One region of the Bradyrhizobium sp. MV1.5 genome, then DNA from elsewhere that is predicted to be linked to it. Evidence: predicted binding sites of a transcription regulator. Region 1 holds the regulator's gene; each other region holds the start of a gene.

Region 1 (5,952 bases):
ACGCTACGCGTTGCCAGAAGCTGCGCTTGTCCGGGACGACGATCATATGTGAGGTGGCCGCCGGGATTCCAGCGAGATCACTTCACCTCGTCGAAGCACCAGGCCAGAATGCCCTTCTGCGCGTGCAGGCGGTTTTCGGCCTCGTCGAACACGACGGATTGCGGACCGTCGATCACCTCGTCGGTGACCTCCTCGCCGCGATGGGCGGGCAGGCAGTGCATGAACAGCGCATCGGGCTTGGCCAGCGACATCAGCTGGGCATTGACCTGATAGGGCTTGAGCACGTTATGGCGGTGCTCGCCTTCCTTGTCGCCCATCGACACCCAGGTGTCGGTCACGACACAATCGGCGCCGCGCACGGCGGCTTCGGCATCCGTGCCGAGCATGATCGGCGCGCCGGTCGCCTTGATGAAGTCGCGCATCGCTTTTTTCGGCGCGAGCTCCGGAGGCGTCGCGACATTGAGCTGGAACTTGAAGCGCTCGGCGGCGTGCGCCCAGGAGGCGAGCACGTTATTGTCGTCGCCGGTCCAGGCCACGGTCTTGCCCTCGATCGGGCCGCGATGTTCCTCGTAGGTCATGAGGTCCGCCATCACCTGGCAGGGATGCGAGCGCCGCGTCAGGCCGTTGATGACGGGGACGGTAGCGTTCGCAGCGAGCTCCAGCAGCGCATCGTGATTGAGGATGCGGATCATGATGGCATCGACGTAGCGCGACAGCACGCGCGCGGTGTCGGCGATGGTCTCGCCGCGACCGAGCTGCATCTCGGCGCCGGTGAGCATGATGGGCTCGCCGCCGAGCTGGCGCATGGCGACATCGAAAGACACCCGCGTCCGCGTCGAGGGGCGCTCGAAGATCATCGCCAGGGTCTTGCCTTCGAGCGGCCTGACCGGCTGATGCGCCTTCTGCTTCGCCTTCATCGCGGAGGACGCGGCCAGCATGCGCTTGAGCTCCGACAGCGGCAGCTCGTTGATATCGAGAAAGTGCTTCGGTGTTTTCTTGGGTGCTTTATCGGGCGACTTGCTCATCAGCTTGCCGCCCGCTTGTTGCCGGACAACGCGGTGCAGGCGCGCTCGAGCCGCCCGACGCTGTCCTCGATCTCGGCTTCGGTGACGATCAAAGGCGGCAGGAAACGCACGACATTGTCGCCGGCACCGACGGTGAGCAGCTTTTGGTCGCGCAAGGCGGCAACGAGATCGCCGGAAGGCACCACGGCCTTGATGCCGATCAGGAGGCCCTCGCCGCGCACTTCGCTGACGACATCGCTATGACGGTCGATCACGGAGGCGAGCTTCTGCTTCAGCAGCAGCGACATCCTCTGCACGTGGTCGAAGAATCCGGGCTTGAGCATGACGTCGAGCACGGCGTTCGCAGCGGCGATCGCGAGCGGATTGCCGCCGAAGGTCGAGCCGTGCGAGCCCGGCGTCATGCCGGACGCCGCTTCCGCGGTCGCAAGGCAGGCGCCGATCGGAAAGCCGCCACCGAGCGCCTTGGCCAGCGACATCACGTCGGGTTCGACGCCAAGGCGGCGGTACGCGAACAGATCGCCGGTGCGGCCCATGCCGGTCTGCACCTCGTCGAAGGCGAGCAACAAACCCTTCTCGTCGCAGAGCTGGCGCAACGCCCTCAAGAAGGCGGGCGTTGCCGAACGCACACCGCCTTCGCCCTGGATCGGCTCGATCAGGATGCCGGCGGTCTGCGGACCGATCGCCTTTTTCACCGCGTCGAGATCGCCATGCGCAACCTGGTCGAAGCCCTCCATCGGAGGGCCGAAACCTTCGAGATATTTTGCCGAACCCGTCGCGGCCAGCGTCGCCAGCGTGCGGCCGTGGAAGGCGCCTTCGAAGGTGATCATGCGATAGCGGTCTGGATGGCCCTTTGCCGCGTGATAGCGGCGCACGACCTTGATCACGCATTCCAGCGCTTCGGCGCCGGAATTGCAGAAGAACACGAAGTCCGCGAAACTTTCATTGCACAGGCGCGCGGCGAGCTTTTCGCCGTCCGGGCTCTGGAACAGGTTCGACATGTGCCAGAGCTTCGTGGCCTGCTCCTGCAACGCCGCGACCAGCGCCGGATGGGCATGGCCGAGTGCATTCACCGCCACCCCTGAGGTGAAATCCAGATAGCGCTCGCCATTGGTCGCGATCAGCCAGCAGCCTTCGCCACGCTCGAAACCGAGGTCGGACCTGGCGAAAACGGGGAGCAAATGCGGCGCTGCGCTGTTAGTCATGACGGTCACTTGAATGTTGCGGACGGCGTGAGCGTGCATTGCGCAACGCACCATCGACCGGCCCGGAAAACGAAACGTGCCGCCTCTTGAGGGCGGCACGCACGACTATCTTAGGCCTGGTGAAACGGGTGTCAATGCCGCCCGGAAAGCCTCGCGAAACGCTGAATCCGTAGTCTTGCGGTGCCGATTTTGCGGGATTTAGCCACGGAACATGTGGAAGCGAGTCGGCGGACTCTTGCGCGGGAGTCACGCCATATTGTAGCGTTTGGATTGTCAGATACGACATCTCGTGCAGTGGTTCTGATCTTTAAGTCCTTATGTACCGGCGTAAACGTTCGGGCGTTCAAGACGCGCCCGGCGAGCCTTAAGGGATTCTGGCGGCACGGGTTTTTGAAGGCTTAGGCATTCGCTGCGAGGCCCCAGGATGGCTGGCGCGCAGCGAGGGAAAGGGTGCAATGACGGTTTTGACCTGGTCCGATGATCGCGTCGAGCAGCTGAAAAAGCTCTGGGAGGCCGGACTTTCGGCCAGCCAGATCGCGGCGGAGCTCGGCAATGTGACCCGCAATGCCGTGATCGGCAAAGTGCACAGGCTCGGCCTTTCGGGCCGCGCCAAGAGCCCATCATCGGCAGCGCCCCGGCCGCGCAAGGCGCGCCCCGCGCAGCACATGATGCGGGTGAGCCGCCCGATCTCGCGCGGCAACACCGCGCTGGCGCAGGCGTTTGAGGTCGAGGCGGAGCCGGATCCGGTCACCTACGACAACGTGGTGCCAATGAGCCAGCGGCTGTCGCTGCTGGAATTGAACGAGGCGACCTGCCACTGGCCGGTCGGCGATCCCTCCAGCCCGGACTTCTTCTTCTGCGGTGGAAGGGCGCTGTCCGGCCTGCCCTATTGCGCCCAGCACTCGCGCGTCGCGTACCAGCCGGCGTCGGATCGGCGCCGCGCACCGGTGAAGCCGGGTCCGCGCTAATCACGGCAAGTCGTCGCGCGAAGACAGTTCAATTGGAGTGTCGTCCTGGCGAAAGCCAGGACCCATACTCCGAGCACGCAGTTGTTGCGCGGAAGGGGTCACTCCGAGTCTTCGCCAAACCACGTTCGGTGGTTATGGGTCCCGGATCGGCGCTCGCTTCGCTCGCTTGTCCGGGACGACGTCGGAGAATTCGGGGACAGCTCGCCAGCAAACAAGCCTGCAACCCTACACCTGCTCCGCCTTCGCGAAGCGATCATCCAGCGCGTAGCCGGCGCCGCGGACGGTGCGGATCGGGTCCTGCTCGCGGCCGAGATTGAGCAGCTTGCGCAGGCGGCCGATATGCACGTCGACGGTGCGCTCGTCGATATAGATGTCGCGGCCCCAGACGCTGTCGAGCAGTTGCTCGCGCGAGAACACCCGCCCCGGGTGCTCCAGGAAGAACTCCAGCAGGCGATATTCGGTCGGACCGAGATCGATCGGCCGGCCCGAGCGCGCCACGCGGCGCTTGTCGCGGTCGAGCTCGATGTCGCCAAAAGCAAGGACGGTGGCGAGCCGCTCCGGGCTTGCGCGCCGCAGCAGGCCCTTCACGCGCGCCAGCAGCTCCGGCACCGAGAACGGCTTGACGATGTAATCGTCGGCGCCGGTCGCAAGACCCCGCACCCGCTCGCTCTCCTCGCCGCGCGCGGTGAGCATGATGATCGGGAGCTGCTTGGTCTCGGGACGGGTGCGAAGCCGCCGGCACAATTCGATGCCTGACAGGCCCGGCAGCATCCAGTCGAGCACGATCAGATCAGGAATGTGCTCCTTGAGACGGGTGTCGGCGTCGTCGCCGCGCATCACCGTCTCGACGTCATAGCCGTCGCCTTCGAGGTTGTAGCGGAGAAGCTCGGTCAGGGCTTCCTCGTCCTCAACCACCATAATGCGTGCGCCCATCGGGTCGTCGCTCCTTAAGTGTTCGGTACCGTGTTGGCGAAGGTCGTCATGTCGCCCTTCGGCCGCTTGTCGGTGATCGCCTGGCCCTCGATCATGTAGAACACGGTCTCGGCGATGTTGGTGGCGTGGTCGCCGATCCGCTCGATGTTCTTGGCGCAGAACATCAAATGGATACAGAACGAGATGTTGCGCGGATCCTCCATCATGTAGGTGAGGAGCTCGCGGAACAGCGAGGTGCAAATGGCGTCGACTTCCTCGTCGCCCTTCCACACCGCCATCGCCGCTGGCAGATCATGCGCGGCATAGGCGTCCAGCACCGACTTGACCTGCTGCTGCACGAGGTCGGTCATGTGCTCGAGGCCGCGGAACAGCTTGAGCGGATGGAAGTCCGTCTCCAGCGCCGCGACGCGCTTACCCATGTTCTTGGCGAGGTCGCCGATGCGCTCGAGATCGGTCGCGACGCGCATGGCACCAACGATCTCGCGCAGATCGACCGCCATCGGCTGGCGGCGGGCGATGGTGAGCACCGCGCGCTCCTCGATGCGCTTCTGCAGCGCGTCGAGCTCGGTGTCGGTTGCGACGACGCGCTGCCCGAGCGGGACGTCGCGGCGGATCAGTGCGTCGACGGACTCGACGATCATGCGTTCGGCGATCCCGCCCATCTCCGCAACCAGGCGGGTGAGTTCCTGGAGGTCGGTGTCGAAAGCCTTTGCGGTATGTTCGGAAGCCATGTCGCGTCTCCTAGCCGAACCGGCCGGTGATGTAATCCTGCGTGCGCCGGTCGGTCGGCGACGTGAAGATCTTGCTGGTATCGTCGAACTCGATCAGCTCGCCGAGATACATGAAGGCGGTCTTGTCGGAGACGCGCGCCGCCTGCTGCATGTTATGGGTGACGATCGCGATCGTGTAATCCTCGGACAGCTCCTGGATCAGCTCCTCGACCTTGGCGGTCGAGATCGGGTCGAGCGCCGAACAGGGTTCGTCGAACAGGATCACCTCGGGCCGCACCGCGACGGTGCGGGCGATGCAGAGGCGCTGCTGCTGGCCGCCGGAGAGCGACAGGCCGGAGGCGTTGAGCTTGTCCTTGACCTCGTTCCACAGTGCGCCGCCGCGCAGCGCCTTCTCGACGCGGCCGTCCATCTCGGACTTCGAGATCTTCTCATAGAGACGGATGCCGAACGCGATGTTCTCGTAGATCGTCATCGGGAACGGCGTCGGCTTCTGGAACACCATGCCGACGCGGGCGCGCAGCAGATTGAGGTCCAGCTTGCCGTCGAGGATATTGGTCTGGTCGAGCATGAGCTGACCGGTGGCGCGCTGGCCGGGATAGAGGTCGTACATCCGGTTGAAGATGCGCAGCAGGGTCGACTTGCCGCAGCCCGACGGACCGATGAACGCCGTGACGCGATTGGCGCCGAGCGTCAGGTTGATGTTCTTCAGCGCATGGTGCTCGCCGTAATAGAAGTTCAGGTTGCGCACCGTCACCTTCGGAGGCGCCTCCGGCAGCGCCGCCGTCTGCGGCAGACCCCCGGCCGCGCTCATCGACGATAATGAAAGATCACTCATTTTGCGGTCCTCTCGGCGCCAAGGATGCGCGCGCCAATATTCAGGGCAAGAACGGTCAGGGTGATGAGCAGCGCCCCGCTCCACGCCAACTGCTTCCAGTAGGCATAGGGGCTCTGCACGAAGTTGTTGATGGTGACAGGCAGGTTCGCCATCGTCTTGTTCAGGCCGAGGCTGAAGAACTGGTTCGACAGCGCGGTGAACAGCAACGGCGCGGTTTCACCGGCGACGCGAGCGGTCGCGAGCAGCACGCCGGTGATG
Region 2 (5,952 bases), on a different contig from region 1:
CTTGCGCGCCGCTTCTGTTTGTCACCGCCGCACGATCGAGCCGGCGCGGTTGATCAGGCGGGCGAGTGCGCGGAAGCGGCTGCCGACGCGATCCGCGACGAGATCGCCGAGGCGGTGCTCGAACACCAGCAACAGCTTGCGGCCCACGCTGCGGAAGTGCGTCGCGGGCAAGACGCCCGGACGAGCCGCCGAGATCAGATGCGCGACGCGGAAGGCCGCGCCCAGCAGGCGGGCGCGTTCGAGCTGCGCCGGCGTCAGCAGCTCCTGCATGGCGACCGGCGGCTGGTTCTCCTCGCTGAGCCCCGCATAGCGATAGAACACGGACAGGCCGACGAAGGCGCGCTCGGTGTGGGTGATCGCGCCGAAATTGCCGTTGACGACGAGGCTCAGCGTCTGCTCGCCGCGATGGTCGGGATGCACGCGCCAGCCGATGTCGGACAGCAGGCACGCGGCGTGGCGCAGGCGGCGGTCCTCCTCGGTCTCGCGCAGCTTCACCACGCGCGCGAGGCGATCGGTCCAGGCGATCAGCTCGCGCGCGTGCCTTGCCGAACGCGACAGCAGCTGGTTAAGCTCCTCGGCCGCGCAGATCAGTCCGTCCTTGTTGCGTTCGGAGTCCGGCAGCTTCTCGTGCAACAGGCCCTCGCGCACGCCGAAGGTCGAGAACACGATGGTCTTCGGCTTCGCCACCCGGATGATGTGCTCGAGCACCAGCGCCGCATAGGTGAGGAGCGGACGCCGGGCATCGGCGACGATCTCGATGTCGGCGAGCATGCCGGCGGCCGCAAGCCGGCGGAGACGACGTGAGAAATCGAGTGCCTCGGCAGCCGAAATCGAATAGCCATGCATCACCTGGAGCGGATAGCCGCTCTGGATGATGTGGATGCGCGCAAGCGCGCGCCAGGTGCCGCCGACAGCGTAGAAGCTGCGGCCGCTCCCTGCCTTGAGCTGCGGCACCCCGTCGAGCGCTTCGCGCACAATGCGGTCGGCGCGTTTCAGGGATTTATGCGCGAGGTCCTGCAGCGCGAGCCCGCCGAGCGGCAGCGTCACGCCGCTGCGCACAGTGTTTTTGCGCACGTCGATCAGTTCGAGCGAGCCGCCGCCGAGGTCACCGACGATGCCGTCGGGATGATGGATGCCGGAGATCACGCCAAGCGCCGACAGCCGCGCCTCGCGCGGGCCCGACAGGATCTCGATTTTCACCGCGCAGATGCGCTCGGCTTTGGCGATGAAGTCGGGGCCGTTGGAGGCGTCGCGGCAGGCGGCGGTCGCAATCGCAAACACCCGTCCGACCTGCATCACCCGGCACAACGCACGGAAGCGTTTGAGCGAGGTCAGCGCCTTGTCGACGGCGTCGGGCGCAAGCAGTCCCGTGCTCTGCACCTCGCGCCCGAGGCCGCACAGCGTCTTCTCGTTGAAGATCGGAATGAGGCTCCGCGTCAGTCCCTCGTAGACGACGAGCCGGACCGAGTTGGAGCCGATGTCGATGACCGCGACGCTCGAGCCGCGCTTGCGCGGCCGCTTCACGTCGACGATCCCGGATCAGGATTGATGACGTTCATTACGGCGCGTGAGGCGGCGCGGCGAGGATTCCTTGAGCGACTTACCACGGCCAGACAGACTCGGATTTGTCATGAAGTAGTTGTGGACGTTGAAAGGCTCCTCGCCCTTCGCGGTCTTCATACGCGTTGAAGACCCGTCCGGCAACAATTGCCAGCTCTGTTCATTGTCCTTGAGATTCGCGACCATGATCTGTTCGAGAACCTGCTGATGCACCGTGGGATTTTGCAGCGGACACAGCACCTCGACGCGGCGGTCGAGGTTGCGCGGCATCATGTCGGCCGAGGAGATATACACAGCCGCTTTCGCGCTCGGCAGGCCCTGGCCCATGCCGAAGCAGTAGATTCGGCCGTGCTCCAGGAAGCGTCCGATGATCGACTTGACGCGAATGTTCTCCGACAGCCCGGGAATGCCGGGCCGCAGGCAGCAGATACCGCGCACCACGAGCTCGACCTGCACGCCGGCCTGTGAGGCCTCGTAGAGCGCGTCGATGATGTCGGGGTCGACCAGCGCGTTCATCTTCATCCAGACCGCACCGGGCCGGCCGTGCCGCGCATGCGCGGTCTCGCCCTGGATGTGCTCGATGATGCGCTTGCGCAAGGTCAGCGGCGAGACCGCCATCTTTTCCAGATCGCTCGGCGCGGCATAGCCGGTGATGAAGTTGAACACGCGGGCAGCGTCGCGGCCGATGGTCGGGTCCGAGGTGAAGTAGGAGAGGTCGGTGTAGATGCGCGCTGTCACCGGATGATAATTGCCGGTGCCGGTGTGGACGTAGGTCGTGAGGCTGCCGCCTTCACGGCGCACCACCATCGACAATTTCGCGTGGGTCTTCAGTTCAAGGAAGCCATAGACGACCTGCACGCCGGCGCGCTCGAGGTCGCGCGCCCAGCGAATGTTGGCCTCTTCGTCGAATCGCGCCTTCAGCTCGATCAGCGCGGTGACGGATTTGCCGGCTTCGGCGGCTTCCACGAGCGCGCGCACGATCGGCGAGTTGCTCGAGGTGCGGTAGAGCGTCTGCTTGATGGCGACGACGTCGGGGTCGCGCGTCGCCTGCTGGAGAAACTGCACCACGACGTCGAAGGATTCGTAGGGGTGATGAACGACGAGATCCTTCTGCCGGATCGCAGCGAAGATGTCGCCGCCTTGCTCGCGTACGCGCTCGGGATGGCGGGGCACGTAAGGGGTGAATTCCAGGTCGGGCCGGTCGAGGCGGGTGAGTTGCGAGAGCTCGTTCATGGCGAGCACGCCATCGACCAGGAACACCTCGTCGTCGGCGGTCGACAGCGCGTGTTGTACGAAGCTGCGCAGCTGCTCCGGCATCTTGGCATCGATCTCGAGCCGGATCACCGAGCCGCGGCGGCGGCGCTTCAGCGCGGTCTCGAACAAGCGGACGAGATCCTCGGCCTCTTCCTCGATTTCGAGTTCGGAGTCGCGGATGACACGGAAGGCGCCCTGGCCGTGAAGATTGTAGCCGGGAAACAGGCGGTTGATGAATAGCGCAGTGGCCTGCTCCAGCGAGATCAGCCGGACGACCTTGCCGTCAGCCGGCAGGCGGATGAAGCGGTCGATCTTGCCGGGCATGCGGATCAGCGCGTTCATCTGCTTGCCGTCGGCGGCGCGCGTGAGCTGGAGCGCGATGGTGAAGCCGAGGCTCGGAATGAACGGGAAGGGGTGGGCCGGGTCGATCGCAAGCGGCGTCAGCAGCGGGAACACGTTGCTGAGGAAGTAGTCCTCGATCCAGGTTCGTTCCGCCTTGGTGACCTCCTTGCCCTCGACCAGCACGATGCCCTCGTCGGCGAGCGTGCCGCGCAGGTCGCGCCAGATCGCCTGCTGGTCGGAGGCAAGCTGCGAGACGGTCCGGTTGATGAGCGCGAGCTGCTCGGATGGTGTCAGACCGTCGGGGCTGCGCTCGGCAATGCCCTCGCGCACCTGGGCCTTGATGCCGGCGACGCGGACCATGAAGAACTCGTCGAGGTTATTCGCTGAAATCGACAGGAATCGTACCCGCTCCAGCATGGGGTGGCTGGGATTGACCGATTCCTCCAGGACGCGGCGGTTGAAGTGCAGCCAGGAGAGCTCGCGATTGATGAACCGCTCGGGGTTCGACGCGATCGCCGGCGGGCCTTCGGCTTCCGGGGCTTTCTCTTTAACTTCAACAGCTTGCGCAGAGTCCATCAGAAGTCGATCCATCCAGTTCGCCCCAATTTGCGACTTAGCCGCAAAACCCGCGGGAGCATGTGTTAGAGCGATGACGTTTCGATGACATTGATGTTCCGCCGCCCGGCCGCGTCAAGCCGCCTTGGTCAGACATCCCGAAGCAGCTCGGCCGCCAGGGCCCGGGTGACGGGGCGGCCGAGGCGCAGGGCCTCGCTGTCCAGCAGGTCCACAGCCCGTCGTGCGGCGGCCGAGGACCGCTCCAGGCGAGTGGCGAGGTAGCTGACCACGCTCTCGTCCACCGCGAGCTGGCGGTCGGCGCAGAATTTGACGATCAGGCCGCGGAAGAGCTGGTCGTCAGGCGGCAGCAGCGAGACAACGGGGACGGCGCGGAGCCGCGAGCGCAGGTCGGCGAGTTCGATCTCGAGAGAAGCGGGCGCCTCGCGTCCGGTGAAGAGGACGTAGGCGCCGTCCTCGCGGGCCAGATTCATCAGATGGAACAGGGCGCGCTCGTCGAATTCCCCGGCCTTGGGATCCTCGACCACCAGCGCGCCGGTGACGAGCGCAGCCGGGACGGCTTCGGCGGTCAGCCCATTGGCCGTGGTCGAGCGGGCGCCTGAAGCCTCTGCCCAGATCGCGGCGAGATGGCTCTTGCCGCTTCCTTCCGGGCCGGCCAGCCACATGATCCGGCTCGGCCATTCCGGCCAGGCGTCGATGAGGGCTAGACCGGCGGCGTTGACGGGGCCTTCGAGGAAATTGTCCCGGCTCAGGCTCTCCGCATGCGGAAGCGAAAACGCCAATTGTCGGGGATGAACGCGGCCTGGCACGCTTGCTTTGCTCCGTGCCGGCGTGCCGGCTTCGTTTGACGAGATGCGACTTAATCGAGCGGGAGTTGGCCTTTTACGGGGCTGCTTCCCAACTCACTTGGCCTCGATCGTGCTCATGTGCCGCAACCATTCGACAAGATAGAGCGACACGGAGGAGAGCGTGAAGACCGTGACGAGGCCCATCAGGATTATATCATACGGACCGGGTTTGAAGCCGAAGGCGAGGGCGGCCAGCACCAGCGCCGCGAACGCCACCTGGGCCACAGTGTTGAGCTTGGATACCTTCGAGGGCTTCATCTCCACAGGCCGGTCGAACAGCCACGATATGATCACGGCAGCGACGATCATGATGTCGCGCGAGACCACCAGGATGACGATCCAGCGCGGAATCGCGCCCCAGATGCCCAGCGCCATGTAGATCGAGACCAGCAGCGCCTTGTCGGCGAGCGGGTCGAGCAACGCGCCGAGCTCGCTCGTCATGTTGAAGCGCTTGGCAAGGAAGCCGTCGACCGCGTCGCTGATACCGGCGATCAGGAAGACGGCGAACGCCACCTCCATTTGGCTCGACACGATGGCCCAGACGATGATCGGGACCAGCATGATGCGGCCCAAAGTAATGATGTTCGGTATACTCACACGGCGCTTCCCGGCACCCGGCCTGACCTCGAATTCGGCCCTTTGGAGGCTGAACCGGTTGATATCTCTACATAGTATACGGCGGCGCGCCATGCGAGCCATTGCGCGTCCCCGGAATTCGACGTAACCAGCCGCAAACCCACTGGAAATCGGGCATGACCGACCGCAAAAACGGCCTCACTTACGCCGATTCAGGCGTCGATATCGACGCGGGCAACCGCTTGGTCGACCTGATCAAGCCGATGGTGCGCGCCACCGCACGGCCCGGCGCCGACGCCGAAATCGGCGGATTCGGCGGCCTGTTCGATCTCAAGGCGGCCGGTTTCAAGGATCCCATCCTGGTGGCCGCGACCGATGGCGTCGGCACCAAGGTCAAGATCGCGATCGAGACCGGCCTGCATGGCGGGATCGGCATCGACCTCGTCGCCATGAGCGTCAACGACCTCGTGGTACAGGGCGCCGAGCCGCTGTTCTTCCTCGACTATTTTGCCTGCGGCAAGCTCGATCCGGAGGCGACCGCGTCGATCGTGGCCGGTGTCGCCGAAGGCTGTCGCGAATCCGGCTGCGCCCTGATCGGCGGCGAGACGGCCGAGATGCCCGGCCTCTACAAGGACGGTGACTACGACCTCGGCGGCTTTGCCGTCGGCGCCGCGGAGCGGGGCGCGCTCTTGCCGCGCAAGGACATTGCTGCCGGCGATGCCGTGATCGGGCTCGCCTCGTCGGGCGTGCACTCCAACGGTTTCTCGCTGGTGCGCAAGATCGTGGAACAATCCGGCCT
Region 3 (5,952 bases), on a different contig from region 1:
GCGACTCGGGCAGGGCTGCTGGAGCTCGCGAAAGAACGGGATGCGCTGGCTTTGCGGTGGGGGAAGTAAGGAGCTGTCTGCCCGGCGGTCGCGATATAACTCCGCCGTCGTCCTGGACAAGCGCAGCGAAGCGGAGCGCAGATCCAGGACCCATTACCCCAGGATGTCGTTTGGCGGATACTCGGGGCTTCGGGCTCGTACCACGACGGCTCCCTTGGGTAATGGGTCCTGGCTTTCGCCAGGACGACGCCGGGAATGTGCAGCGGTGTCGGCTATCTCGCCAGCACCCACTCGTCCATAATACGAAACCTTGCCCCCGCATCATCCTGCTTGAACAACGCAATGCGATCGACCACCAGCGTCTCCAGCCTGAGCGCTGCGAACCGCGCGCGCAGCATCTCCAGAATCGGGCCGCGGCGCTCCGCGTCCAGCCGCCCCGTCAGCGTCATGTGGAAACGGAATTCCTCCATCACGTAGGGGTAGCCCCAGCGATCGAGATAGTCGCGCTGCCGCTCGCTGAGCTTCTCGGGCCTGCGACGCGCGCGATCATCCGCCGTCAGGGCGGTGCGAAAGCCGTCGAACGCGCGGACGCAATCGGCGGCGAGCTCTTGAAGCGCACCGACCGGCTCAGCCGGAATGATCGCGATGAAGCCGCTGATGGCATCGACGATAGGGCGGATCACCGGGATCTTCCGCGCCTCGCCAGCGAAGGTCGCGCAGGCCGCCAAAAGCTCCGCTTCGGTCTTGCCCGGCGCGAGCGCCATTGGCGCCTTCAGCGTGCCGTGAAAACCGTATTTGCGAGGATCTGCGGTGATGTCGCGCCAGTCCGGCGCGAGATGCGATGCCTCGGCGGGAAAGGGCAGCTCGTTGCCGGTATAGGCATCGTATCCGAGCAACTCCGCGCCGAAGCGGGAGAGGGCGCTGTCGCTGCCTGCGGCAAAATAGATCGCGTAGCGGGGGAAATTTGTCATCGTTCGAGCATAGCGGGTTTATGCCGCGACGACAGCTTCGCGCGGGGTAGCTGCCATGCCAAGCAACCGTGTCGCGTCGGTGAGATGTACGAGCTTGCCGCCTGATATCACGGCGATCAACCGCGGCCGCAGCGGCACGCTGTCGTCGACCAGCAGAATGTCCGCGCGTCGGCCTTCCGCGAGCACGCCGCGATCTGCAAGACCCGTCGCGCGCGCGGGCGCGGCGGAGACCAGGCTCCAGGCCTCGGTCAGCGGCAGCACGCCATCGGCGGCGAGGCGGAACGCAGCGAGCAGCTGCGCGGGATAGTAGTAGTCCGAGGCCAGCACCGAGCAGAGCCCTTTGGCGATCATGTCGGATGCCTTTGTCCAGCCGGTGTGGCTGCCGCCGCGCACGACATTCGGCGCGCCGTAGACGATGGCGTCTCCGTGGCTTGCTGCCGCCCGCGCCGTCTCCTCGTTGATCGGAAACTCAGCGATCGCCACGCCCATCGCGCGAAAGCCCTCGCGCACCGCCGGCGTCGCATCGTCATGCGAGAGCATCCGAACCTCGGCGGCGCGGGCCGCCGCAGCCAGCCGTGACACGGAAGCCGGGACCTCGCTGGCGCGCGAAAGCACGTGTCCGACCAGCCGATCGAATTCTTCGCCCGACAGGCCGGTACGCTCCACCATGCGGTTGCGCTTGCGGGGCTTGGCCATGTCCCCCACCGTTCCGTCCATGTGGTCGTTGAAGGCGAACAGGTCGACGCGGCCCTCGCTGAGCCACTGGCTGATCTCGGTTTCGGCGTCGAGATTGTAGGTCTCGTGGCGCAGGTGAAAGCGGGTGTCGGCGGCGAATTGCGGACGCTGCCGTTCGATCGCCTCCATCAGGCCGCGCGCATTGTCAGCGCTGCGCAGGCCCGGCTCCCACGAACAGGTCGTGGCGTGAAACACCGTGGTGATGCCGTTGCTGATGGCCTGGCGGTCGCTGTCGGCCAGCGCCACGTCGATCGGGAAGTCGACCCCGGCGCGCGGCATCATCTGCCGCTCGAAGGCATCGCCATGCAGATCGACGATGCCCGGCAGCACCAGCAGCTCGCGCGCGTCGATCGCCAGCGGTGCCCGGCTGCGCGATGCATCGATCTCGGTGATGTCCTGGCCGGACAGGGCAAGAGAGGTTTCGACCAGCTCGGAGCCGATCAGGGTCCGGCCGCCCTCAAGGAAAATGTCTGTCACGCGACCGCGCTTGATTTGCTGCCAACAGAATTGTTGAGAGAATTGTTGAGAGAACGTCCTCGTGCTTCATATGTCGCGAGGAAATCTTCAATCCCGAGCTTGCGGAAATCGGGCAGTGCTGCACGCAACTTGTCGTGATCCCAGTCCCACCAGGCGAGGCTGGCGAGCCGCCCGGCGATGTCTTCCGAAAAGCGGCGGCGCACGATGCGCGCCGGATTGCCGGCAACGATGGTGTAGGCCGGCACGTCCTTGGTGACGATGGCGCCGGCCGCGATCACCGCGCCGGTGCCGATGTTGCGGCCCGGCAGCACGATCGCGCCATGGCCGATCCAGACGTCATGGCCGATATGGACGTGATGCTGGCGCCGCCAGTCGAAGAATTCCGTGTCGTCGCTTTCGCCTTCGAAATAGGCGCTCGAACGATAGGTGAAGTGCGCCTGCGTGGCGCGGTGCATCGGGTGATTGCCCGGATTGATCCGCGTCATCGCCGCGATCGAGCAGAATTTTCCGATGGTGGTGTAGGTGATCTGGGCGTCGTTCACGACATAGGAGTAATCGCCCATCGTCACTTCGTGCAGGATTGTGCGCGCGCCGACCTCGGTATAGGCCCCAAGCCTGGCGTCGTGCAGCTTCGCCGAGGGATCGACAGTCGGCTGGACCGAAAGAGCTTTGGCGGCCATGTTGCATCCGAACGAGAGGGCGGGCGTTTCTCTTCGAGCGGCTTGATGACAATGTCATGACGACGCGATGACAGGGCAAGAACAGTGGATGACGTGTGTAGGATCGCCGCACCGCAATGTCCGTGTCACACAAGTGTCAAGCGCCGGCGTTAGCGGTGGATCCCAGCTACTCTGGAGCCCTGCATGCTGGTGGTTGAAGGTCTGACGTGTCGCTTCGGCGTGAAGGCCGCGGTGGACGGTGCCTCGTTTCAAGTCTCTCCCGGCGGCTTTGTCGGCGTGATCGGACGGTCCGGCGCCGGCAAGTCGACCCTGCTGCGGACCATCAACCATCTTGCGGCCCCTTCGCAGGGCCGCATCCTGTTCGACGGCCTCGACGTCACCGCGCTGCGCGGCAAGGAGCTGCGGCAGTGGCGGGCGCGCTCGGCGATGATCTTTCAGCAGTTCAATCTGGTCGGTCGGCTCGATGTCCTCACCAACGTCCTGATGGGACGGCTTGCGACGATGCCGGCCTGGCGCTCGCTGACGCAAACCTGGCCCGAGCAGGACAAGGCGCTGGCGATGTCCGCGCTCGAGCAGTTCGACATCGCCCCGCTCGCGGCCCAGCGCGCCGACCAGCTCTCCGGCGGCCAGCAGCAGCGCGTGGCGATCGCCCGCGCGCTGGTGCAGCAGCCCGACATCATCCTCGCCGACGAGCCGATCGCCTCGCTCGATCCGCGCAACACCAAGATCGTGATGGATGCGCTGCTGCGCATCAACAAGCACTTCGGCATCACCGTGCTCTGCAATCTGCATTCGCTCGACCTGGCGCGCGGCTATTGCGACCGCCTGATCGGCATGGCGCAGGGGCGTGTGGTGTTCGACGGCGCGCCGGCCGAGTTGACCGAGCACGTTGCGCGCGAGCTTTACGACCTCGAAGCCACCGATGTCATGGGTGGTGCACCTGTGCCGGCGCCCGAGGGCATCCCGGCGCTTGGAACGGCCGCGGCCGCCTGAGTGGCGCCGCATCGATAGTTACCAGTTTTGCGTCAACCGACCCCAACCGATGAAGAGGGTATCATGATCACTCGCAGATTGATTCTTGCCGGCGCCGCCGCGCTCGCGTTCACGACGTCAGCCTCCGCCGAGGACTGGAAGGCCAAATATCCCGAACTGACCTTCGCGGTCGTCCCGGCCGAAAACGCCTCCGGGGTCACCGAGCGCTGGGCGCCCTTCGTGAGCTATCTCTCCAAGGAGCTCGGCGTGAAGGTCACGCTGCGGATCGCCAACGACTACGCCGCGGTGATCGAAGGCCAGCGCGCCGGCAACATCCACATCGCCAGCTACGGCTCGGCGTCGTTCGCCCGCGCCCGCCTGACCGGCGTCAAGACCGACGCCTTCGCCAACGATATCAACGCGGACGGCTCGACCGGCTACTACTCGGTGTTCTTCGTCAAGGCGAACAGTCCCTACAAGAGCGTCGATCAGCTCAAGGGCAAGAACCTCGGCCTGGTCGACCCGAATTCGACCTCCGGCAACAACGTGCCGCGCTTCGAGCTCGACAAGATGGGCATCGCGGACGCCGACAGCTATTTCGGCAAGGTCGTTTTCACCGGCAGCCACGAGAACGCGATCCTGGCGCTGGCACAGGGCACGGTCGACGTTGCCGCCAACCAGTGGACCAGCGACGACGATTCCACGCTGGCGCAGATGCTGACCAAGCACATGCTGAAGAACGCCGACGGCTCGGCGATGAAGAAGGACGATTTCCGCATCATCCACAAGTCGGCGCCGATCATCAACGGCCCCTATGCCTACAATTCCGATCTGCCGGAAGACGCCAAAGCTGCGATCGCAAAGGCGTTCTTCGATGCGCCGGCCAAGGACAAGGCCGCCTTCGACCGTCTCTCCGACGGCCAGAAGAAGGGCTTTCACCCCGCCACCACCAAGGATTGGGATGGCACGATCGAACTGATCAAGTTCGTCGATGCGCTGCGTAAGAAGAAGGCGTCCTGATCTCGGGGCGATTTCACTGGAGCCGGGTCGATGGACCCGGCTCTTTCTCTTTTGATCGACCACTTCCCTGATAAGATGACAGTCGCGGTTTCTATCCTCCCCGAGCAGCAGCTGGCCGTGCTCAATGCCGCCTATGGCCGGGCGGTCGCGCGAAAGCGGTTGCGCCTTCTGCTCGGTGCCGCGCTGTTTGCTGCAGCGCTGGTTCTCGCCGCGATCGGCGCGGAAGTGAACCTGCGTACGCTCTTCACGTATTTCGGCAACTTCCTCAGCTATTTCGACCGCATCCTCACACTCGACAGCGGACAGCGGGTCTGGACCGATGTCGGCGAATGGCTCTGGGGCTGGCGCAAATGGCTGAAGATGCTGGGCGAGACCCTGCTGATCTCCTATGTCGGCACGCTGATCGGCGCGACTTTTGCATTCTGCCTGAATTTCCTCGCGGCTGAAAACACCTCGCCCGCGCCCTGGCTGCGCTTCGTGGTGCGGCGCCTGCTCGAATTCGCCCGCACGGTGCCCGGCATCGTGTTTGCGCTGATCTTCGTGATCGCCTTCGGACTCGGACCGATGGCGGGCGTGCTGGCCATTGCGATTCACTCCACCGGCGCGCTCGGAAAGCAGTTCTCCGAGATCGTCGAGAACGCGGACATGAAGCCGGTCGAAGGCATCCGCTCGACCGGCGCGAGCTGGCTCGCTTGCATGCGCTTCGCCATCCTGCCGCAGGTCACCGCGGGTTATGCCAGCTATGCGCTGCTGCGCTTCGAGATCAATGTCCGCGAGGCCTCCGTGATGGGCTTCGTCGGCGCCGGCGGCATCGGCCAGGAGCTCGTCGTCGCCATCCGCAAGTTCTATTACTCGGACGTCAGCGCCATCCTGCTCACCATCATCGTCACGGTCTTCATCATCGACATCAGCACTGGCTGGCTGCGCGGCCGGCTGTTCGGCAAGGAGGCGCGGTCGTGACGGCACCGCAGCAGATCGATACCGTGGCGCTTCGCGCGCGCTATCCGGACGTGTTCCACCGCCCCGCCTCGGCGCGGGTTGCCGTCCCCGCGATGATCGTCGCGGCGTTCGCCATCTTCATCTACGGCCTCGTCGAT
Region 4 (5,952 bases), on a different contig from region 1:
GCGCACCCGTCGGAAGCCACGCCGTTCCAGCACCGAGAGATCGCCATGGATCAACCGCGGTGTTGCCGAGGACGCCGCGCCGCCCAAATCGCCCTGCTCCAACAGGATGACTCGCAGGCCGCGGCCTGCGGCATCGCGCGCGAGGCTGACACCGTTCAGGCCGCCGCCGATGATCGCAAGGTCGTAGTCCGCCATGAGGCCGTCGTATGGGAGCAAAGGAAGCGCCCACCATGACTAGCCGGTCTTGAGCGCAAGCTCCATGACTTCGGCGCGACCGACGAGGCCGGCATATTGCCCGATCGGCAGGGGCTTGCCGAGCAGATAGCCCTGCACGCCATCACAGCCTTCTTCGGCGAGGAAGACGAGTTGTTCCAGCGTCTCGACGCCCTCGGCGACGATCGACATGTCCAGGCCATGGCCGAGATCGATCACCGCGCGCACGATCGCCGCCGATTGCGGGTTGCGGCCGAGATTGATGATGAAGGCGCGGTCGATCTTGATCTTGTCGAACGGGAACGCCTGGAGATAGCTCAGCGAGGAATAGCCGCTGCCGAAATCGTCCATGGAAATGCGCACGCCGAGTGCCTTGAGCCGGCGCAGCAGCGCAAGACCGCGATCGAAGTCCTCGATCAGCACGCCCTCGGTGATCTCGAGCTCGAGCCGGCCGGGTGCGAGACCCGTCTCGAGCAGGATGGAATGGACGAGCCCGACCACGTCGCCGTGCATGAACTGGGCCGGCGACAGGTTGACCGCGATTTGAAGCGGCTTCGGCCAGGACGCGGCCTCGCGGCAGGCCTCGCGCAGGATCCACTCGCCCATCTCGACGATCAGGCCGCTTTCCTCCGCGATCGGGATGAATTCGGCCGGGGAGACCTGGCCGCGCACCGGATGCTGCCAGCGCGCCAGCGCCTCGAAGCCGATGATCTCGCTCTCGGCGACGCTGTGGCCCGCTGCTCCCTGCGGCTGGAAGGCGAGCGAGAGCTCGCCGTTCTTGATCGCCACCGAAAGGTCCTGGTGCAGCACGCGGCGATCGCGGATCTGCTGGTCCATCTCCGGCTGGAACAGGCTGATCGTGCCGCGCGATTTCTGCTTGGCGCGGAACAGCGCCGCGCCGGCATTGGCGAGCAACGAGGCGGCGTCGGCGCCGTTGTGCGGGAAGATCGACATGCCGGTGGTGACGCCGGCGCGGACCGGGCGGCCCTCGATCTGGAATTCCTTGGCGATCGCAGCACCGATCTGCTGCGCCAGGGCGAGACCTGCGTCCGGCTGTTTGCCGTCGATGATCAGGCCGAACTCGTCGCCGGACAGGCGCGCCACCACGCCGCCGCGCGCGGAGTCCTGGAGCCGCTGGGCCACCTCGACCAGGAGCTTGTCGCCGTGCGCATGACCGAAGACGTCGTTGACCTCCTTGAGTCCGTCGAGATCGACGCACAGAACCGCGAACTCCTCGCCGGTGCCCTCGCAGGCCTCGATCATCTGGGTCAACGCCTGCAGGAAAGCGGCACGGTTCGGCAAATCGGTGAGGCCGTCGTGATAGGCCATGTGCGCCATGCGCGACTCGGTCTGCCGGCGATCGGTGACGTCCTCGTGGGTCTTGATCAGATATTGCGGCTCCCCGGTGTCGCTCAGCACGGTGGCGCGGCGGGTGAGGAACAGCCGCAGCCCGTCCTTGGTGGAGATCGGGTGCTCTTCGGTGATCATCCCACGCTTCTTGATCGCGGCTTCGTCGCGCGCGATGATCAGCTTGGCTTCCTTGGGATTGAAAATGTCGGACGCGGTCAGGCCCGTGGCTTCCTCGCGCCTGCGGTTGAGGATCGTCTCAGCGCTGCGGTTGGCGAGCAGGTAGCGGCCGTCCTTGACCTGCTCGACGATCAGCGCCACCGGGATGTTATCGACCACGAGCTCCAGGAACTTCTTCGTGCTCTCCAGCTCCTGCGACAGCGAGCGGCGGTCGGTAATGTCCTCGAAAACCACCAGCAGGAATTCAGGCTTGTTGCTCTCGTTGCGGACCACGATCCGGATCGAGGCCACCATGCGCTGGGTCGCGCCGCGCTCGACCTCGAATTCGTTGCGGTACTGGCCGGCGGGCGCGATCAGCGCCGCCCGATCGGTCGCCTCGATGCTGGCCGCCGATTTCGGCCCGAACAGCTCGCGCGCGTTCTTGCCGACAACCTGGTCCCGCGAAAATCCCCAGAAGCGCTCATAGGCGCTATTGGCGAAGATGTAGCGACCATCCTCGATGTTCTTCGCGGCCACGCAGGCCGGCACGTGGTCCAGCAATGTTTCCAGGAACTGCTTGGTGGAGGCGAGCTGCCGCGATAGCTTGCGCTGCTCGGTGACGTCCAGATGCGTCGCCACCGAGCCGCCGTTGGGCAGCACGAAATACTTCACCAGGATGGCCCGCCCGTCCGGCAGTTCGGTGATCAGGCCATTCGGGCTTGCCGCCTTCTCGTAGAACTCATCGTCGGAAGCACCGAGCACCCCTCGCTGGCGCCGCAGCTCGAGGATGTCGTGGCCGGTCATGCCCGCCCAGATGTCCGACCGCATCAAGCCGTAGATATCGAGATAGCGATCGTTGCAGAAGATGATGCGCCGCTGTGCATCCGTCATCACCACGCCCTGGTTGAGATTGTTCATGGCGGAGGAGACAAAGGCATTGCGCCGCAGCTGCAGACGCCTGGTCCGGCGCAGCGAGGAATGGATCCACAGCGCGATCGCGACGAGGAACGAGCAGATCACGACGCCCGCGATCAGGGCTTCCCAGATCACGTCGGGATTGAGCTCGCCGAGATAGCTCGGAGGAGTGAAGCTGTCGGAGAGGGCAAAGGCGCGCGCAGGCGCCACCGCTGCGGCCAAGCACACGACGGCCTGCACCGCAATCGGAAGCGCGCTGCCCGCGTGCCAGTTCTTCTCAGCCATCAGCCACCCGCGATTTCAACGTCGGATTGTCTGGTCTCGCGGGTTTGGATCGGGTAAACGCCTGTACGCGCAACGGAAAAATGTGGCATCAAATACGGCAATTGCCCTGACATGATAAATTCTTCCTTAACGGAAAACGCCCCCGCGCCGCCCTCCCCAGGCGTGAGGCCATCGTCGCTTCGAGCGGACGTCCTGCACAACCATGGATAGGGTCGATTGCGTCGTCATCGGAGCCGGCGTGATCGGGCTCGCGGTGGCTCGAAAGCTGGCGCAAGCCGGGCGCGAGGTGATCGTGCTCGAGCAAGCCGAGGCCATCGGCACCATCACCTCCTCGCGCAACAGCGAGGTGATCCATGCCGGCATCTACTATCGCGCCGGAAGCTGGATGGCGCGCATGTGCGTCGACGGCAAGCCCGCGCTCTACCGTTACTGTTCCGAGCGCGGCATCCCGCACAGGAATTGCGGCAAGCTGATCGTCGCGACCAATCCGAAAGAGACCGAGAAGCTGCAATCGATCAAGGCGCATGCCGAGGCCAACGGCGTGCTCGACATCCAGCTGCTCGCGGGCGATGCGGCACGTGCGCTGGAGCCGGCGCTCGCCTGCGACGCCGCGCTGCTGTCGCCGTCGACCGGCATCATCGACAGCCACGCCTACATGCTCTCGCTGCGCGGCGAAGCCGAGGATGCGGGCGCGGCCTTCGCGTTCCACACCCCGCTGATCCGTGCCAAGGCGACCGCCGGCGTCATCGAGATCGAGGCGGGCGGCGAAGCGCCGATGACCCTGCAATGCAGCCTCCTCGTCAACGCCGCCGGGCTCTCGGCGACCACGGTGGCGCGCAACATCGAGGGCATGCCGCTGGATCGGATCCCGACGGCCTACCTCGCCAAGGGAAACTACTTCAGCTGCAATGCCAGGGCACCGTTCTCGCGCCTGATCTATCCGGTGCCAGAGCCCGGTGGCCTAGGAGTGCATCTGACGCTGGACATGGCAGGGCAGGCCCGTTTCGGCCCCGACGTCGAGTGGATCGAGACCATCGACTATGAGGTCGACCCGTCACGCGCCGAGCGCTTCTATCCGGCGATCCGCAAATACTGGCCGACGCTGCCTGACGGCGCGCTCATGCCGAGCTATTCGGGCATCCGCCCGAAGATCGTGCCGCCGGCGGTGGCCACGCAGGATTTCTTGATGCAGGGCCCGCGCGATCACGGCGTCGAAGGCCTGATCAATCTGTTCGGCATCGAGTCGCCCGGATTGACGTCGTCGCTCGCGATAGCGGATCACGTCGCCGAACTCGCAAATAGCTAGTTTCGAGGCGAAGGGGATTCTGGGTGCGCTTAAAGAACCGCGTCCAGGCAAGAAGCTAGAGCCGCGCAAATCCTTGCACGTGGGCGCCTCGCAGCAGGGATGAGCGCAAAGGCTCCCATCCCCGCGGAAAGGGTGCGATCAACTCTACGCTGTTACGGGGTTACTAGTGGAGCGTGTCGCCGTGCCTGAGACGCTCGATCTGGTCCTTGACCATCAACTTCCGGCGCTTCAACTCAACAATTTGCAGGTCGTCTGTTGAAAGGTGCACGAGAGCTTCGTGCAATTCGTTTTCGAGAGTTTTGTGCTTCCGTTCCAATTCAACCAGATGTGCCTGAATTGTCATTCGAAACCTCCTCGGTAGGGGTGAACCTTGGATTCGACCGGACGACGAAGTGTACATCACCGATTCGTTCTGTCGATGGGTATCCGTCGTCGCAGTGTCATTTTTGAAAATACATATGTAACGAAGCGTGAGTAAGGGAACCACGCGGGAAAAATCCGTGATATCAATGCGCTTGCGCAACGCCGGAGCGACCGCAGAAATATCTCGCGGGAGATCGACGCGGGACAGCCGGAGATCGCTTGCGATCACGGCGCGCAAGGACGATAGTTTCCACAGGGCATCCACAGCCTTAATCTCACGCCTATCGGTTTTTCGGCCACCGCAGACATGACCAATGAAGATGCGCGCGAACTCGAATCCGAGCTCGCCCGGTTGCACCAGGAACACCGAGATCTCGATGTGGCGATCGATGCACTGCATCAATCGCCCGCCCCCGACCTGTTGCGGTTGCAGCGGTTGAAGAAACGCAAGCTGTTGTTGCGTGACCGTATCGCGTTCATCGAAGACCAGATCACGCCCGACATCATCGCCTGATCCACAGGTAGAACTTGGCGGCCCCCCCGGCACGTAAATCCGCTTGACTCGAAAGGAACAAAATAAGAACATTTGAGCACCCAAGCCCCCGGGGAAACCGTCCAAGGAACACGCAGATGTCGGCAACCGCCCTTCTCGACAACAGCCATTATGAACAAGCCTGCGATCAGGCGATCGCGATGTGCGACGGCAATCTGCGCAGCACCATCAAGGCGCTGATCATGGCCAATGAATATCTGGAGGCCGAGCTGGAGGAATTGCAGGCGGCGGTTTCCGCCGGGTGCATTCCGGAGACCTCGCGCAGCAAGATGCGGAGCAAGAGCAGCGCCGCCTGAGCTGTCAGCTATCGGAGCCGACCATGTCCGATGTCACTTATTACGTTGCATTACCCTTCCTGACCGACGAGGACGGATCGCCGGTCGCAGGTGCGGCCGAGGAATGCCAGAGCGCGGCGGCCGCGCTACGGCGCGCCGAGATTATGTCGCACGGCGCCGGCCACATCGGCGCCGTCGCGTTCAGCCGCAGCGGCGATCCCATGACCGGCGAATTCGGTGACGCCAAACTGCTCCGCAGCTTCGGCGACGTACCGAAAGACCTCGGCACGCTTTGACTAGCTGCTGACGAGCCTGATGCGCGGCTCGTGCCGCCGGTGCGCCTTGCGCACGTACATCGCGGCATCGGCCTCCTCCAGGGCGCGCGCGGCGTCGGACTGCACCCCAAGCAGGGCAACGCCGGCGGAAGCGCCCGCGCTCACGTGCTGGCCTCGAAAGACAAAGGACAATTCGTCGATAGCCTGCTCGAAGGCTGCGGCCTTCGCCTTGGCGTCGGTCTCGCTGAGATTCCAGAGCAG

The links. Region 1 encodes PhoB, which activates phosphate uptake and scavenging genes when phosphate is short. Its sites were predicted from a motif close to TGTCATNNANCTGTCAT; they were not measured.
Region 2: AC0L2J_RS02575 (RNA degradosome polyphosphate kinase) is a predicted target of PhoB. The motif match lies at 3,806-3,822, and genes of this name have one in related genera.
Region 3: phnC (phosphonate ABC transporter ATP-binding protein) is a predicted target of PhoB. The motif match lies at 2,909-2,925, and genes of this name have one in related genera.
Region 4: AC0L2J_RS26070 (YdcH family protein) is a predicted target of PhoB. The motif match lies at 4,653-4,669, and genes of this name have one in related genera.

What each region holds. Positions count from the first base shown of each region.
Region 1 covers NZ_JBVVPL010000026.1:50,557-56,508, forward strand. The annotation lists gene argF (ornithine carbamoyltransferase) at 78-1,025, opposite strand; gene AC0L2J_RS23010 (aspartate aminotransferase family protein) at 1,025-2,227, opposite strand; gene AC0L2J_RS23015 (GcrA family cell cycle regulator) at 2,683-3,195, shown strand; gene phoB (phosphate regulon transcriptional regulator PhoB) at 3,421-4,128, opposite strand; gene phoU (phosphate signaling complex protein PhoU) at 4,143-4,859, opposite strand; gene pstB (phosphate ABC transporter ATP-binding protein PstB) at 4,870-5,694, opposite strand; gene pstA (phosphate ABC transporter permease PstA) at 5,691-5,952, opposite strand, start outside.
Region 2 covers NZ_JBVVPL010000002.1:105,616-111,567, reverse strand. The annotation lists gene ppx (exopolyphosphatase) at 22-1,524, opposite strand; gene AC0L2J_RS02575 (RNA degradosome polyphosphate kinase) at 1,540-3,732, opposite strand; gene AC0L2J_RS02570 (P-loop NTPase family protein) at 3,861-4,538, opposite strand; gene AC0L2J_RS02565 (CDP-alcohol phosphatidyltransferase family protein) at 4,632-5,174, opposite strand; gene purM (phosphoribosylformylglycinamidine cyclo-ligase) at 5,330-5,952, shown strand, end outside.
Region 3 covers NZ_JBVVPL010000040.1:48,560-54,511, forward strand. The annotation lists gene AC0L2J_RS28340 (dihydrodipicolinate synthase family protein) at 1-69, shown strand, start outside; gene AC0L2J_RS28345 (DUF1045 domain-containing protein) at 273-971, opposite strand; gene AC0L2J_RS28350 (alpha-D-ribose 1-methylphosphonate 5-triphosphate diphosphatase) at 990-2,183, opposite strand; gene AC0L2J_RS28355 (transferase hexapeptide repeat family protein) at 2,180-2,863, opposite strand; gene phnC (phosphonate ABC transporter ATP-binding protein) at 3,047-3,856, shown strand; gene phnD (phosphonate ABC transporter substrate-binding protein) at 3,920-4,855, shown strand; gene phnE (phosphonate ABC transporter, permease protein PhnE) at 4,931-5,815, shown strand; gene phnE (phosphonate ABC transporter, permease protein PhnE) at 5,812-5,952, shown strand, end outside.
Region 4 covers NZ_JBVVPL010000033.1:16,720-22,671, forward strand. The annotation lists gene AC0L2J_RS26055 (glycerol-3-phosphate dehydrogenase) at 1-195, opposite strand, end outside; gene AC0L2J_RS26060 (sensor domain-containing protein) at 235-2,919, opposite strand; gene AC0L2J_RS26065 (NAD(P)/FAD-dependent oxidoreductase) at 3,122-4,225, shown strand; gene AC0L2J_RS26070 (YdcH family protein) at 4,389-4,568, opposite strand; gene AC0L2J_RS26075 (YdcH family protein) at 4,896-5,102, shown strand; gene AC0L2J_RS26080 (hypothetical protein) at 5,219-5,437, shown strand; gene AC0L2J_RS26085 (hypothetical protein) at 5,461-5,712, shown strand; gene AC0L2J_RS26090 (GGDEF domain-containing protein) at 5,713-5,952, opposite strand, start outside.